2 regions of the Sporosarcina sp. YIM B06819 genome follow, and region 2 is predicted to be linked to the other one. Evidence: a T-box and tRNA genes for the amino acid it is inferred to sense, from the RefSeq annotation. Region 2 holds a T-box; the other holds one or more tRNA genes.
The links. A T-box is a leader RNA that pairs with one kind of tRNA and senses whether it is charged. The one in region 2 lies ahead of metG (methionine--tRNA ligase), so its partner is inferred to be a tRNA-Met.

Region 1 (6,420 bases), on a different contig from region 2:
GTACATCCAGATACGGCTTACTTCCTAATCCCCTTTGTAGTATGTGCATATGGATTCTGTATTACGTTTTCTGTTGCGTTGTATCAAGCATTTAAACTACTAACCTATATCGAAAAAAGCAATGCTTTCTCTGAATTATCCCTCCAATCTTTGGAAGTTATAAAAAAATGTGCTTTTACAATCATTTTCCTCATTCTGTTAGGAATAGTAAGCTTAATGGTACTTGCTAAAGTCACTGGAGATGATGCAGCAGGTCCTATATCATTAAGTCTAATGGGTATTTTAGTGACAAGTACCGTTGCAGCTTTTGTAAGTGTTATTCAAAGACCAATTAAAAATTTCCTAGAAAAAATGTGAGGTGTTTATTTTGAAAGAAGTCACAACATTGTTTTTAAAAATAGCTGTTTTTATTTTAGGACTACCGGTTCTTGCTTTATGTATATTTTTAGTGCCCCATATGGCGAATTTCGCAGCAAAATTGTATCCCAATATTGTCCTAATGAAATATCTCGTTTTCATCGTGATGTATGGAGCGGCTGTGCCTTTTTACTTTGCTCTCTATCGGGCTTTCAATCTTTTGCGGTACATTGACGAGAATGCGGCGTTATCTCAATTATCCGTAAAGTCGTTAAAGGACATAAAGTGCTGTGCGATTACAATCAGTGGTTTGTATGTATTAGGTTTGCCACTCTTTCATTTTATAGCGAAAGAAGTTGACCCCCCTATTGGATTAATGGGACTCATCATCATTTTTGCTTCGTTGGTTATCGCTTTTTTTGCTGCTATCCTCCAACAGCTTCTACAAGAAGTGATTAACATAAAATCAGAAAATGATTTGACGGTCTGAGGTGAATAACATGGCGATTATAATCAATATTGATATGATGTTAGCTAAAAGAAAAATGAGTGTATCCGCCTTTTCAAAGGGCGGTTTTCTTTTGGGCAAAAAACAACATTAAGATTTAATATAGCCTATTATAAAAAATGAGAATGACTTGGGAGCCGCTTATGTTCAAAAGGATTTGTTTGGATGGAAGGCAGATATACTTACTTGGAGCCGTTGGATAGCGAAAGAATTTATCATAGTGATTATCTGAATGGGATTCAAGGGCAGGATGAGAACTTGTTCTATGGTTTGATTAAGCATGGTGATGGCCGAATTGCTCAAGTTGGCGAAAGCGAACCGAAAATGATCCAATGAGAAAGGATTTTTCAATCCTTTCTAACCGGTATTGTAAGCAAGTAAATGGTTCATCAACAGATATGGAATCCCTTGATACCAACTTAACTAACATGACAGGATAATTCTCCTGTCATGTTTTTTTATGTCCCGGCATAAGATGGCTGTGAACATACAAGCAAAGGGGGAGGCACAATATGCAATTCCAGACGGACAGTCCTACGTACACAATCCCATCAGGTGACCATGTCGTAACAATGCGCAACAGAAAAAGGATGGATCTTACATCGGTAAAATCCATTGATCGCTTCGATCAGGAAGAATTTTTGATTCGGACATCACAAGGATTACTACAAATCCGCGGAGAGGAGCTTCGTATCGTCCATCTCGACGTCGATAAAGGACTTCTCACATTGGAAGGAACGGTTGCCACCATCCAATACGATGAAGAAGAAGCAGGTTCCAAGAACTTCCTCCATAAATTGTTTGGATGAGTCTATCCGTTCAGTTTCTTAGTCTACTTGCAATGATTGGGACAGGCGTTGTTGCCGGGGCATTCATGGATATGATTGGGACGGCAACTGCGCAGGCCGGAAAAAAAACATTTATCAGAAGGCATGCAGCCTGGTTTGAAGTCATTGGATGGATTGTCGTTGGATGTTGGACTTTTTATATCCTTTTTCTAGTTCGGGATGGGGCGTGGCGGATGTATGACCCAGTTGCCCAGATTAGTGGACTGCTGCTGTATGCTAGTTTTTTCTATAAGCCATTCCGTTTACTTGGGAGAATAGTCTTGCTGGTCGTAATCAAGCCGTTATGGTTCATTGTCCGGCTCGTCATCACGATTATTCGGCAAATCCTTCGCATCATTGTCAAGTTCGTTGTATTCCTATTCATGCCATTCGTTAAATTATATCGTATCATTTCGAGAAGGCTTACTAACTTAATTCAGCCGAAATCTTCCGCTTCTAAAAGTGGTAAGAAGAATACAAAAAAGGTTCGTAATTCAGGTGGAGGCTCAAACCCCAGCTGAATCGTGAAAATTCGGCGCAAGCCGCAGCCTTTTTTAGGGGAATTTATCGAGCAAGCTCGATAAATATCCGGGCCAAATACGCCTTGGCGTGTTTGATTAAGCAGGAGAATTGATATATAATTTATAGACAAACAATGGGTGATGTGAAGAGAGGAAGTGCAGGACTTGGAACAAAAGCAGCAGAGAAAGTCGCCGGCAACGGTTGCAACGATTCAAACTGAATATGTCCGTTCCCTGCAAAAGAAAGAAAGTCGCAAAAATGCACGGAAAGTGAAGTTGTATCGGAGACTGACTGTGTTTGCAGTTATTGCGGTAATTACTTTCGGTGGTTTAACGCAGATGTTGGTCAAACAGAAGCAAGTTTTGGCAGCAAAGGAAAAACAGCAAGTAGAGATGCTTTCTCAGCTTGAAGTTGTGCAAGAAGAGCAAGAAATGTTGAAAAGACAACTTGTCAAATTGAATGATGATGACTATATCGCAAAGCTTGCGCGGAAAGAATACTTTTTGTCTGAAAACGGCGAAATTATTTTCTCAGTTCCGGAAAATAAAAAGAAAAACGATAAAAAAGACGACGGAAAAGAGTAGTCTTATTGACACTCTTTTTTTGTTGGCTATAATAAGAGTAGGGATCTTGCATTTTGCGGGATCATTAATACGGTTGCAAGGCTTCTAAAAGGGGCCCGCTTAATTTCTAAGGAGGAGCATTTTTTTTATGTCAATTGAAGTAGGCAGCAAGTTAGAGGGTAAAATAACAGGGATCACAAACTTCGGAGCATTTGTTGAGCTACCGAGCGGTGCGACAGGTCTTGTCCATATTAGTGAAGTGGCAGACAACTATGTCAAAGACATTAACGAGCATTTAAAAGTAGGCGACATGGTTGAAGTGAAAGTGATGAATGTAGGAACAGACGGTAAGATTGGGTTATCGATTCGTAAAGCGAAGCCTGAGTCTGAGCAACGTCCAGAACGTCCTCAACGTCCGCAGCGTCCTCGTCAAGGTGGTCGTCCTAGTCCGGTTGATCGTCCGGAGAATTTTGAAACGAAGATGGCGAAGTTTATGAAAGATAGCGAAGAGCGTCTCTCAACTTTGAAAAGAGCAACAGAATCGAAACGCGGTGGCCGCGGCGCAAGAAGAGGATAACTTGCTAGCTGCTTCAATTCAAGAGAAAAGTGTGCGATAGATATAAAAGAAGCGACAGATAATGAGTTTTCTCATTGCCTGTCGCTTCTTTGTTTTAAGGTGTAAAGTTTTGAAAGCTAGTGTCTTGCTCCGACTCCCAGACTCTTGGGTCTAAACGGTCGTTGAGTTCACAAGAAGTAGGTCATGAAGCCGTTTCTAGACGTCGCGAACTAAGGCTTCGTTCCTTCGTTAATGGCGGCAGAGGGGATCGAACCCCCGACCTTACGGGTATGAACCGTACGCTCTAGCCAGCTGAGCTACGCCGCCGTGGTAATTAATTGTTGCGGTTGTTGAGAACAACAATACCCATATTACATGCGAACTTTCCTGGTGTCAACCCATCGTAGGAAAAAAGAAAAATAGACCGTAATGAGTCGAAACATTTTGTTTTCTTGTCGTCATGAACAGACAATTTCCTGCCAATTCACTATGTATACTGGGAGCATAGTAGGCATAGGGGGAATGGGATATGAAACTGATGGACAATGTGACGCATCCGGTGGGTCAGCCGATTCGTATGTATGTTGGGATGCTTGGTAAGCAAAAGATACACATACTCGTTGCAACCTTATTTTTGTTTGGCTCCTTTTTCTTGTCGCAGGCCGTGTTATTCGGCACGGCTGTACCGTTTTTCTTGCCAGTGTGGGCACTAGCGCGTGCACGCTTTAAAAAATATCTCATGTGGGTGTTTGTCGGAGGGATGTTAGGTAGTGCGTTTCTTGGAATTGGACAAGCGGTTATTCATCTTTTACTAATTGCTTTATTCAATGCGGTTGTTAGATTTCCATTCATCCGAAAATCGATACCATTGACAGTGGCTGGTTGCATCATCGTTGTACAGGTGTTGTGGCAGTTTGTTATGTATGCGGGGCAGCCACCTTTGAATGTCCAATTATCTATCGGCTTTGAAGCGGTGCTTGCGCTAATCATGACATTTTTTCTATTCATTGCTTTTCCACCTGTAGATCGGATCTTTTTTGGTAAATGGACACCAGAACGACTGGGGGCAGCTTGTCTCGTCGGGGCGATGGCAACGACGGGGATGAGTGGTATCATGCTTGGTCATGTTTCGGTCGCTGGAACGCTTATTCATATCACCATTTTGCTCGCGGCACTCGTCGGGGGATTGCCATTTTCGACGATAATCGCAATGATTATTGCTGCGATTATAGGGGTAGCGGAGTTGTCATTCACGGGTATGATGGCTGTATATGGCATGACGGGCTTTTTTGCAGGTGTACTTAGTCGCTTTGGAAAAGTGGGGATCGTCGTGGGGGCGTCTTCTGTGTCATTATTCTTCCTTCTTTATGATTTAACATTGCCATTGGATAGCTCATACTTTGTGACAATGGGCGTTGCGACTGTACTATTTTTATTGATTCCAGCTAAAAAACTAGAGCCAATTCGAAGCGTCTTTTATCCAGAAAATCAGGAGTCTTCGGAAAAACGTCAAAAGTGGTTAGCGGAGCGTCTTGATGAGCAACTGGCTGATTTCCAACAGTTTTCCGAATTCATGTCGACACTTGTTGGTGGACGACCCTCTAGCGGAGATAAGGAGGAACCAATCCCACAAGTGATTCCGAAGGCTTGTGCATCTTGTTTTCGCCATGCAAAATGTTGGGAATCGGCGGATGATGATATGGCTAGGCTGTTATATGAATGGGAATCGACATACTCCATGACAAAAAAAGCCTCGCGTCACCGCGTTGAAGAAAAGATTAAGTACAAATGTATTCGGTTTAATGGACTGGTAGCAGAACTCGAGGAACAAGCGACGGCTCGCTTGTTGACGGGACAACTTCAACATGGCCGGAAAATGCTTGCGCTTCAATTACGAGATATGAGTACACATTTGGATAAGATTATGAATGAAGTGAAAGAGGATTTGTCTATTTATAAGCCTGTTGAGGAGGAGCTTGCCAGACGATTGCAAGAGAAAGGTATTGAGTATTTTCAAATTGATATTTTATCAGGAGAACGGGGGGCGCGTCGAATTGTTTGTTGTATTCCCGAGAAAAGGTCTGATTTTGAAACGGATACAACGGTGGCGGAACGACTCATTCTACCGGTTTTGGAAGAAATGTATGAGGAGCCGTTTCAAGTCGCCAAATCGATTGTGCAACAACAGCCTTTCCCGCATATTCAACTAACATTCGGTTCGGCTGTTCGTTTTTCGCTTGATTATGGCATTGTGGCAACGGCGGGTAGTGAGTCGTTCCAAGCGGGAGATGCCTATGAGGTGTTTCCCATTCATGATGGACTAACGGCGGTGTTGTTGTCGGATGGAATGGGACAGGACTTGAATGCCTATCGCGAGAGCCGTAAGGTCATTCGACTGATGCGGGAATGCTTGGATCGTAAAATGGATCCGGAAACGGCTATGCATACGCTTCACTACATGATGTCGTTAAATGGGCTTGATGATATGTATGCCACGCTCGATTTGGCTTTGATTGATTTGCAGGATGGTCGGCTGTGGTCTTGGAAAGCAGGTTCGATGAGTACGTATATTAAACGAGGAGAGGACTTTTTAAGACTGGATAGTGAGTCTGTTCCTGTTGGATTTCTTCCTTCCTTTTCCGTGGAGGCTAAAAATGAGGAATTGAAGGCGGGAGATATTATTTTGATGATGACGGACGGTATGTTTAATGGGGATATTGCGCTTGAGAAACAGGAAAGGATTTTATATGGCACGCTTGATAAATATGGAGAGTCTGACTGTGATAAAATTGCAGATCGTATTGTCAGTGAAATGGAACGCAAGTTTGGCGCGGTAGCGGATGATCGAACGGTGTTGGTTATGAAGATTGATCATGTTCTTCCGGAATGGTCTAGCTTTACACCTTACTCGCGAATTATTTCCTGAAAAAGTGTCAGCCCTCACTGCGCATCACTTGAAGTGAGGGCATTCTATTTAGTAAAGTTTAAGGTAGGTTCTATACGAGGAGATTATGTGTAATGGATACATTTAGACAGGCGATTTTTCGATTTATCAAAGAGTGGTCACTGATAGCGCCAGGGGATCGT
Region 2 (6,420 bases):
ATTCCATTGGCGGCTTTGAAAAGCTTGCTCCGAATTCAAGTATCAACGATGGTAAGTTCACATTGCTAATATTGAAAAAATGTAATATTGCTGAATTCATCCGCGTAGTGTCACTAGCTCTTCGTGGTGAGCATCTAGGCGATCCACTCGTCATTTCAAGTGCAGCTGAGAAAATCAAGATCACTTCATCGGAGGAAGTCCTGTTGAATCTTGATGGAGAATATGGTGGAATTCTACCAGCTACGTTCCAAAATCTCTATCGCCATATCGAGATGTTTGCACCGGTGGATGAATTGAGGGAAGAAGATCGGATTTAAAAAAGCTGTATGACTGTCTAATTTGACAGTCATACAGCTTTTTTCAAATGTATTCAATGGCCTGGTCTTGATTGCCGGCAAGTTTCGGTAAATCATTTATCGGAACCCAGCGATGACAAAATACCATGCCATCGTCTTCACCGCCACCTGCTACACGATGTTCCCATTCACTCGTCTCATCGCCAATATAGGCAAGGTGAAAAATATTGCGCTCGTAGAAAATATTTTTGTTTGGTGGAAAATAATTCGTTTTGTTCACCTTTCCTTTTAATTCAAGATGGTCACGTGTAATACCTGTTTCTTCTTCAACCTCTCGATACAAAGCATCGATGAGCAGTTCATCGGACTCGATTGTGCCACCTGGAACTTGAAGGCCTGCTTCAGGATGTTCTTTGTGCTCGAACACAAGGATTTTACGTTGGGGATCTTCCCCTTGTGTGATATAAGCTAGTACTTTTCTTTTCATTTCCATTGTGCTCACCTCACTTAAGTTCATAAAGTATACACAAAATTAGGAATGTTCTCAAGTGTTTTATTTGGATGTATTGAAGTTATTTCTCATAGGATACATGATAAAGAAGAATTATGGGTATAAGAGAAGAGAAGGAGATTACACATTTTGCATGTCATGAGTAGAAAGGATGTGCCGCGGTGTATAAGAAACAAGAAAGACGGCTGATGTGGCTGGCGTTTGTGATTGCAGGCATTATGACATTATCCATTCTAGGTCGGATTTTGGGAAGTTGAAGGGGGAAGCTATATGGGAAATGAAGAATCCGTCTTTTTTTCACGCGTATTAACAGAAACGACCTTATCTTTTCATATTATTTACGCAACCATCGGCGTTGGGATTCCATTGATGATTATGATTGCGCAATGGGTTGGTATTAAGAAAAATGATGAGCATTATATTTTACTGGCCCGGCGCTGGGCACGTGGTTTTGTTATTACCGTTGCCGTCGGTGTTGTCACTGGAACCGCGATTGGTTTGCAATTATCCTTGTTATGGCCGAATTTCATGGAGCTTGCGGGAAATGTGATTGCACTGCCGCTGTTCATGGAAACATTCGCATTCTTTTTTGAAGCTATTTTTCTGGGCATTTATTTATATACATGGGATCGATTTGAGAATCAGAAAAAGCATTTACTATTATTGATTCCTGTAGCCATCGGGGCTTCGTTCTCTGCGGTGTTTATTACGATTGTTAATGCGTTTATGAATGCGCCGCAAGGGTTTGATATTGTAGATGGGGAGCTTATTAATATTAATCCGTTGCTTGCCATGTTTAACCCTGCGATGCCAACGAAAGTGGCACATGTTGTTGTGACATCTTATATGACTGCGGCATTTGTGCTTGCGTCGATTGCGGCATTCCGTTTGTTGAAAGGTTCGAATCATGAGTACCATAAAAAAGCTCTTTATTTGACGATGAAAGTCGGTTTGATATTTTCCGTTGCAGCGGCGGTTATCGGCGATTTTTCGGGGAAGTATTTAGCTGAATATCAACCGGAGAAATTAGCAGCGGCTGAGTGGCATTTTGAAACGGAAGGAAAAGCACCGCTAATTCTTTATGGTGTGTTAGATGATGGAGAAGTGAAGTACGCGCTTAAAATCCCATTTGCGTTGTCGATACTGGCACATAATAATCCGACGGCAGAAGTCATTGGACTCGACCAATTTGCAGAAGAAGATACACCGCCCTTGTACATCCATTATTTATTTGACATTATGGTGACCATTGGTATTTGGATGACGGTGTTGTCTGGTGTATTTTGGCTAGGCACAAAACGTCGTTGGAAAATGGTGACGACGAAATGGTTCCGCTGGTTAATTGTCTTTGGTGGTCCGCTTTCCATCCTGGCGATTGAAGCAGGTTGGTGGATGGCAGAAGTCGGTAGACAGCCATGGATTCTACGTGGCCTCATGCGCACGCAGGAGGCGGCTACAACGAGTGGTCAGGTTGATACGATGTTAGTGTTGTTCTCACTGTTATATCTCGTACTAGGCGTCGGTAGTGTTGTCGTATTGCGACGGATGTTCCGAAAAAATCCTGTTGAACGTGAAATTGAAGAGCGTCACACGGAGAAAGGTGGCGATATGTTATGACACTCGAAATACTTGGGATTTCGGTTTTATGGACCTTTCTGTTGGGTTATATCTTGGTAGGAGCAATTGACTTCGGAGCAGGATTTTTTAATGCGTACAGTTTGCTGACAGGACGTAAGCGTATTTTAACGAATATTATCCAGCGTTATTTATCGCCCGTTTGGGAAGTGACGAATGTTTTCCTAGTGTTTTTCTTTGTTGGGATTATTGGCTTCTTCCCTAAAACGGCGTTCTATTACGGGACGACATTGCTCGTGCCTGTTAGTATTGGCGTAATTTTGCTGGCGATTCGTGGTTCGTATTATGCCTTTGAAACGTATGGGGCACGCGGCCACAAAGGCTACTCGTTTATGTATGGAGTTGCCGGGATTTTAATTCCTGCTTCGCTGTCCATTGTATTGACGATTTCAGAAGGTGGCTTTATTGAAATGGTGGATGGCAATCCTGTGCTTGATTATTGGATGCTGTTTACGAGCCCGTTGACATGGGCGATTGTTGTGTTGAGTATTGTGGCGACGCTTTATATATCGGCAGTGTTTTTAACATGGTACGCCAATAAAGCTGGTGACGTAGAAGCGACGAAGCTACTGCGTAAATATGCGCTCATTTGGGCATTGCCTACAATGATTACGGCAGGCGGCATCATCGTCGAATTGCGCAATCACAATCCAGAGCATTATAGCAACATCCAAAACTTCTGGCCGTTGTTCTTAGTATCATTTCTGATGTTTGTCGGAACAGTTTGGTTGCTGTGGACACGTAGTAAGTACGGGCTTGCATTTATATTACTGGTGGGGCAGTTTGCCTTTGCTTTCTTTGGCTATGGTGCATCCCATTATCCATATTTGTTGTATCCCTATTTGACGATTTACGATAGCTTCACGAACCCAGCGATGGCGATATCATTGATTGTTGTGTTCATCATGGGACTTGGGCTACTCATTCCATCATTGTATTTGCTCATGCGCTTGTTTTTGTTTGATAAAGATTATGTCCGCGGAAAAGGCGACTACCACGCATAAGGAGGAATAGTTGATGACCCATTTTCTAATGTTTTATGCACCATTCATTGTTCTTATCGGCGGGCTTATCGTGGCATTTGTCGTTGCTCCGATGGATGGGGCAGTTAGGAAGCAGATAGAGAGAGAAAAGTGATTGGTGGGACAGCAGGCGTCGTTGGGGCGTCTGTTTTTTGTGTGGACGTTGTTTAGTTTTAGCATAACATTGTTAAGTTCGGTGCGAGTGTTGCCTAGTAGGGGGGAACGTTGTGAGCATTATGGAAAACGTTGTTTAGTTGTTCGAACGTTGTTTAGTTCGATGAAAACGTTGCGAACATTGCGGCATACGTTGTTAACCAACTCGTCGCGTAGAATTTCCTTGCTTTCTTCAAATAAGTTCATTACTATAAATAGAAATAATGAAAAGCGTTGAAGAGGAAAAGTAAAATGAGGGTGTCATATAGAGAGCTTCTGTCGGTGGAAATGAAGCAGACGAATCGTTTGAACATGATCTCTGAGCTGCGTACTGAACGTGTTTACACTAGTAGGCTACGACAAGATTTGACACTTGTTACAAATGTCAAAGTATAAAGGCAGTTACACGCCTTGTACTTTTGGAGGCAAACAATGTGAGTTGTTTGCATAACTAAGGTGGTACCACGAGTTTCAAACCTCGTCCTTATCGATTTATTCGATGAGGGCGAGGTTTTTTTTATCTGGATTCAGTAGAATCCAGATAAAGACTCCGGACGCAATTACGCCGGGGCGTGATTGATTCATTTATTCAAAAAGGGAGATGTTAGTTATCATGAGTATTTTTATTGGCGGAGCATGGCCATATGCTAACGGTTCGTTGCACTTAGGGCATATCGCAGCACTATTACCAGGTGATATTTTAGCGCGTTATTATCGACTAAAGGGTGACAAGGTGTTGTATGTTTCGGGAAGCGATTGTAATGGAACACCGATTTCAATTCGTGCCGACCAAGAAGGTGTAACCGTAACAGAAGTGGCAGATCGATTCCATAATGAGTTTACCGACTGCTTTACTAAATTAGGCTTCACCTATGATTTATACACAAGAACAGATAGTCCACACCATCATCAAACTGTACAAAAGATATTTTTAACGTTGCTTGAAAATGGCTATTTATATAAAAAAGAAATCGAGCAAATGTATTGTCAGCATGATCAAAAGTTTCTTCCAGACCGCTATGTGGAAGGAGAATGTCCAAACTGTGGAGCAAAATCACGGGGAGATCAGTGCGATAATTGTTCTTCGATTTTAGATCCCCTAGATTTGATCAAACCCGTATGTAAACTTTGTGGCAATACGCCGGTGAAGAGAACAACGGAGCATTTTTATTTTGAATTAAGCCAATTTCAAAAAGAACTCGAGGCTGTTGTGGAGACTGCTATTATCAATAAAACTTGGCGAGATAATGCCGTTCAATTATCCAAACGCTATTTGAAAGAGGGGCTACAAGATCGTGCTGTCTCTAGAGATATCGCAAATGGCGTCAGTATTCCTGTCAAAGGTTTCGAAGATAAAAAAGTGTACGTTTGGATTGAAGCGGTTTCTGGCTATTACTCCGCAAGCATCGAATGGGCGGCTCAAACAGGGAACGATATCAACGAGTTTTGGGATGAAAACACGACGTCCTACTACGTCCATGGCAAGGATAATATCCCGTTTCACTCCATCATTTGGCCGGCGATTCTGTTAGGTATTAAAAATCCAGCATTGCCTACACATATTATTTCCAATGAATATTTGACGCTCGAAAAAAAGAAGTTATCTACCAGCAATAACTGGGCGGTATGGGTTCCCTATATTTTAGAACATTATCATGCCGATTCCATTCGTTATTTCTTAACAACGAATGCGCCTGAAAATCGTGACACCGATTTTTCATGGAGAGAATTTATTTCTAGTCATAATGCCGAACTTCTTGGCGCTTATGGTAATTTTATTAACCGGACATTGAAATTCTTAGAGAAATCACATGGAGGACAAATTACACAGGGAGAAATAAACGAAGCCATCGAAGAGAATATTAACCAGTTATATGATCGTGTTGGTCAATTAATCGAGGAAGGGCATTTTAAGCAGGCGTTGGATGAAATCTTTGAATTGATTCGCGGTGCCAATAAATATTTTGATCACGAGCAACCGTGGAAACAACTCACGGAGGATAGAGTGGCTTGTGACAATACATTGCTGTCATGCGTTCACATCATAGCAAATACCGCTCAGTTGCTATCGCCATTTCTGCCTACTTCGAGCGATGAAGTGAAGGCTATGTTGAACCTACCGGATTTCGATTGGCAAGTCATTAAGAGAACGTCTTATCAGTTTGCAAAGATCAAGCCGTTGTTCGAGCGTATTGATACGGCAAAAATTGAAGAAGAGTTGGCTATATTAAAGGCGCAAAGCAATGCGCTTTAGAAATAGTTATGCCTGTTTCTATCCCGCATTAACGGGCAGTAAGATCCCCTTTAGGACTTTAAGGAGACTCAATCAACTGCCTGTAAAAGCCCGGTTGGTTCAACTAACAATCCGAGGGCTAGAGCTTTCCTCGGATTGAAGTTTCACTTTATGGTAAACTAGAGACATCTGAAATGTGGAGGAAAAATAATGTCTTTTAGTGTAAATAGAAACGAAAAATTGAATGTCTTTGTAGAGGATTTGACGCATGACGGCTCGGGCGTTGCGAAAGTAGACGGTTATCCGCTGTTCATCCCTGGGGCGCTGCCTGGTGAAGAGGTTTATGTTCAAGTGGGTAAAACGTTGAAGAACTATGGCTTCGCGCGATTGTTAAAGGTGACGAAAGCATCACCCGATCGCGTTGAGCCACCTTGTCATGTATTCTCAGAATGCGGCGGCTGTCAAATGCAGCATTTGTCTTATGAGGGGCAACTTGTACAAAAACGGAAAACGGTGCGTGACGTAATGGACCGCGTTGCGAAGCTACCACATGTGCCCGTTCACCCTGTC

Region 1: it has a tRNA-Met gene. The T-box ahead of metG (methionine--tRNA ligase) is inferred to sense a tRNA for this amino acid. The anticodon was not compared.

What each region holds. Positions count from the first base shown of each region.
Region 1 is NZ_JAWLIQ010000024.1:38,728-45,147, forward strand. Features, by position in the region: gene R2B72_RS15025 (DUF2975 domain-containing protein) at 1-357, shown strand, start outside; gene R2B72_RS15030 (DUF2975 domain-containing protein) at 368-847, shown strand; partial or broken gene R2B72_RS18700 (transcriptional regulator) at 849-926, shown strand; gene R2B72_RS15035 (hypothetical protein) at 1,031-1,201, shown strand; gene yabP (sporulation protein YabP) at 1,378-1,674, shown strand; gene yabQ (spore cortex biosynthesis protein YabQ) at 1,671-2,213, shown strand; gene R2B72_RS15050 (FtsB family cell division protein) at 2,370-2,798, shown strand; gene R2B72_RS15055 (S1 domain-containing RNA-binding protein) at 2,926-3,354, shown strand; tRNA gene R2B72_RS15060 (tRNA-Met) at 3,587-3,660, opposite strand; gene R2B72_RS15065 (SpoIIE family protein phosphatase) at 3,863-6,259, shown strand; gene tilS (tRNA lysidine(34) synthetase TilS) at 6,352-6,420, shown strand, end outside.
Region 2 is NZ_JAWLIQ010000013.1:20,511-26,930, forward strand. Features, by position in the region: gene R2B72_RS10160 (diacylglycerol kinase) at 1-317, shown strand, start outside; gene R2B72_RS10165 (NUDIX hydrolase) at 361-789, opposite strand; gene R2B72_RS10170 (cytochrome ubiquinol oxidase subunit I) at 1,078-2,424, shown strand; gene R2B72_RS10175 (cytochrome d ubiquinol oxidase subunit II) at 2,421-3,446, shown strand; gene cydS (cytochrome bd oxidase small subunit CydS) at 3,460-3,579, shown strand; T-box leader at 3,843-4,106, shown strand; gene metG (methionine--tRNA ligase) at 4,231-5,871, shown strand; gene rlmD (23S rRNA (uracil(1939)-C(5))-methyltransferase RlmD) at 6,061-6,420, shown strand, end outside.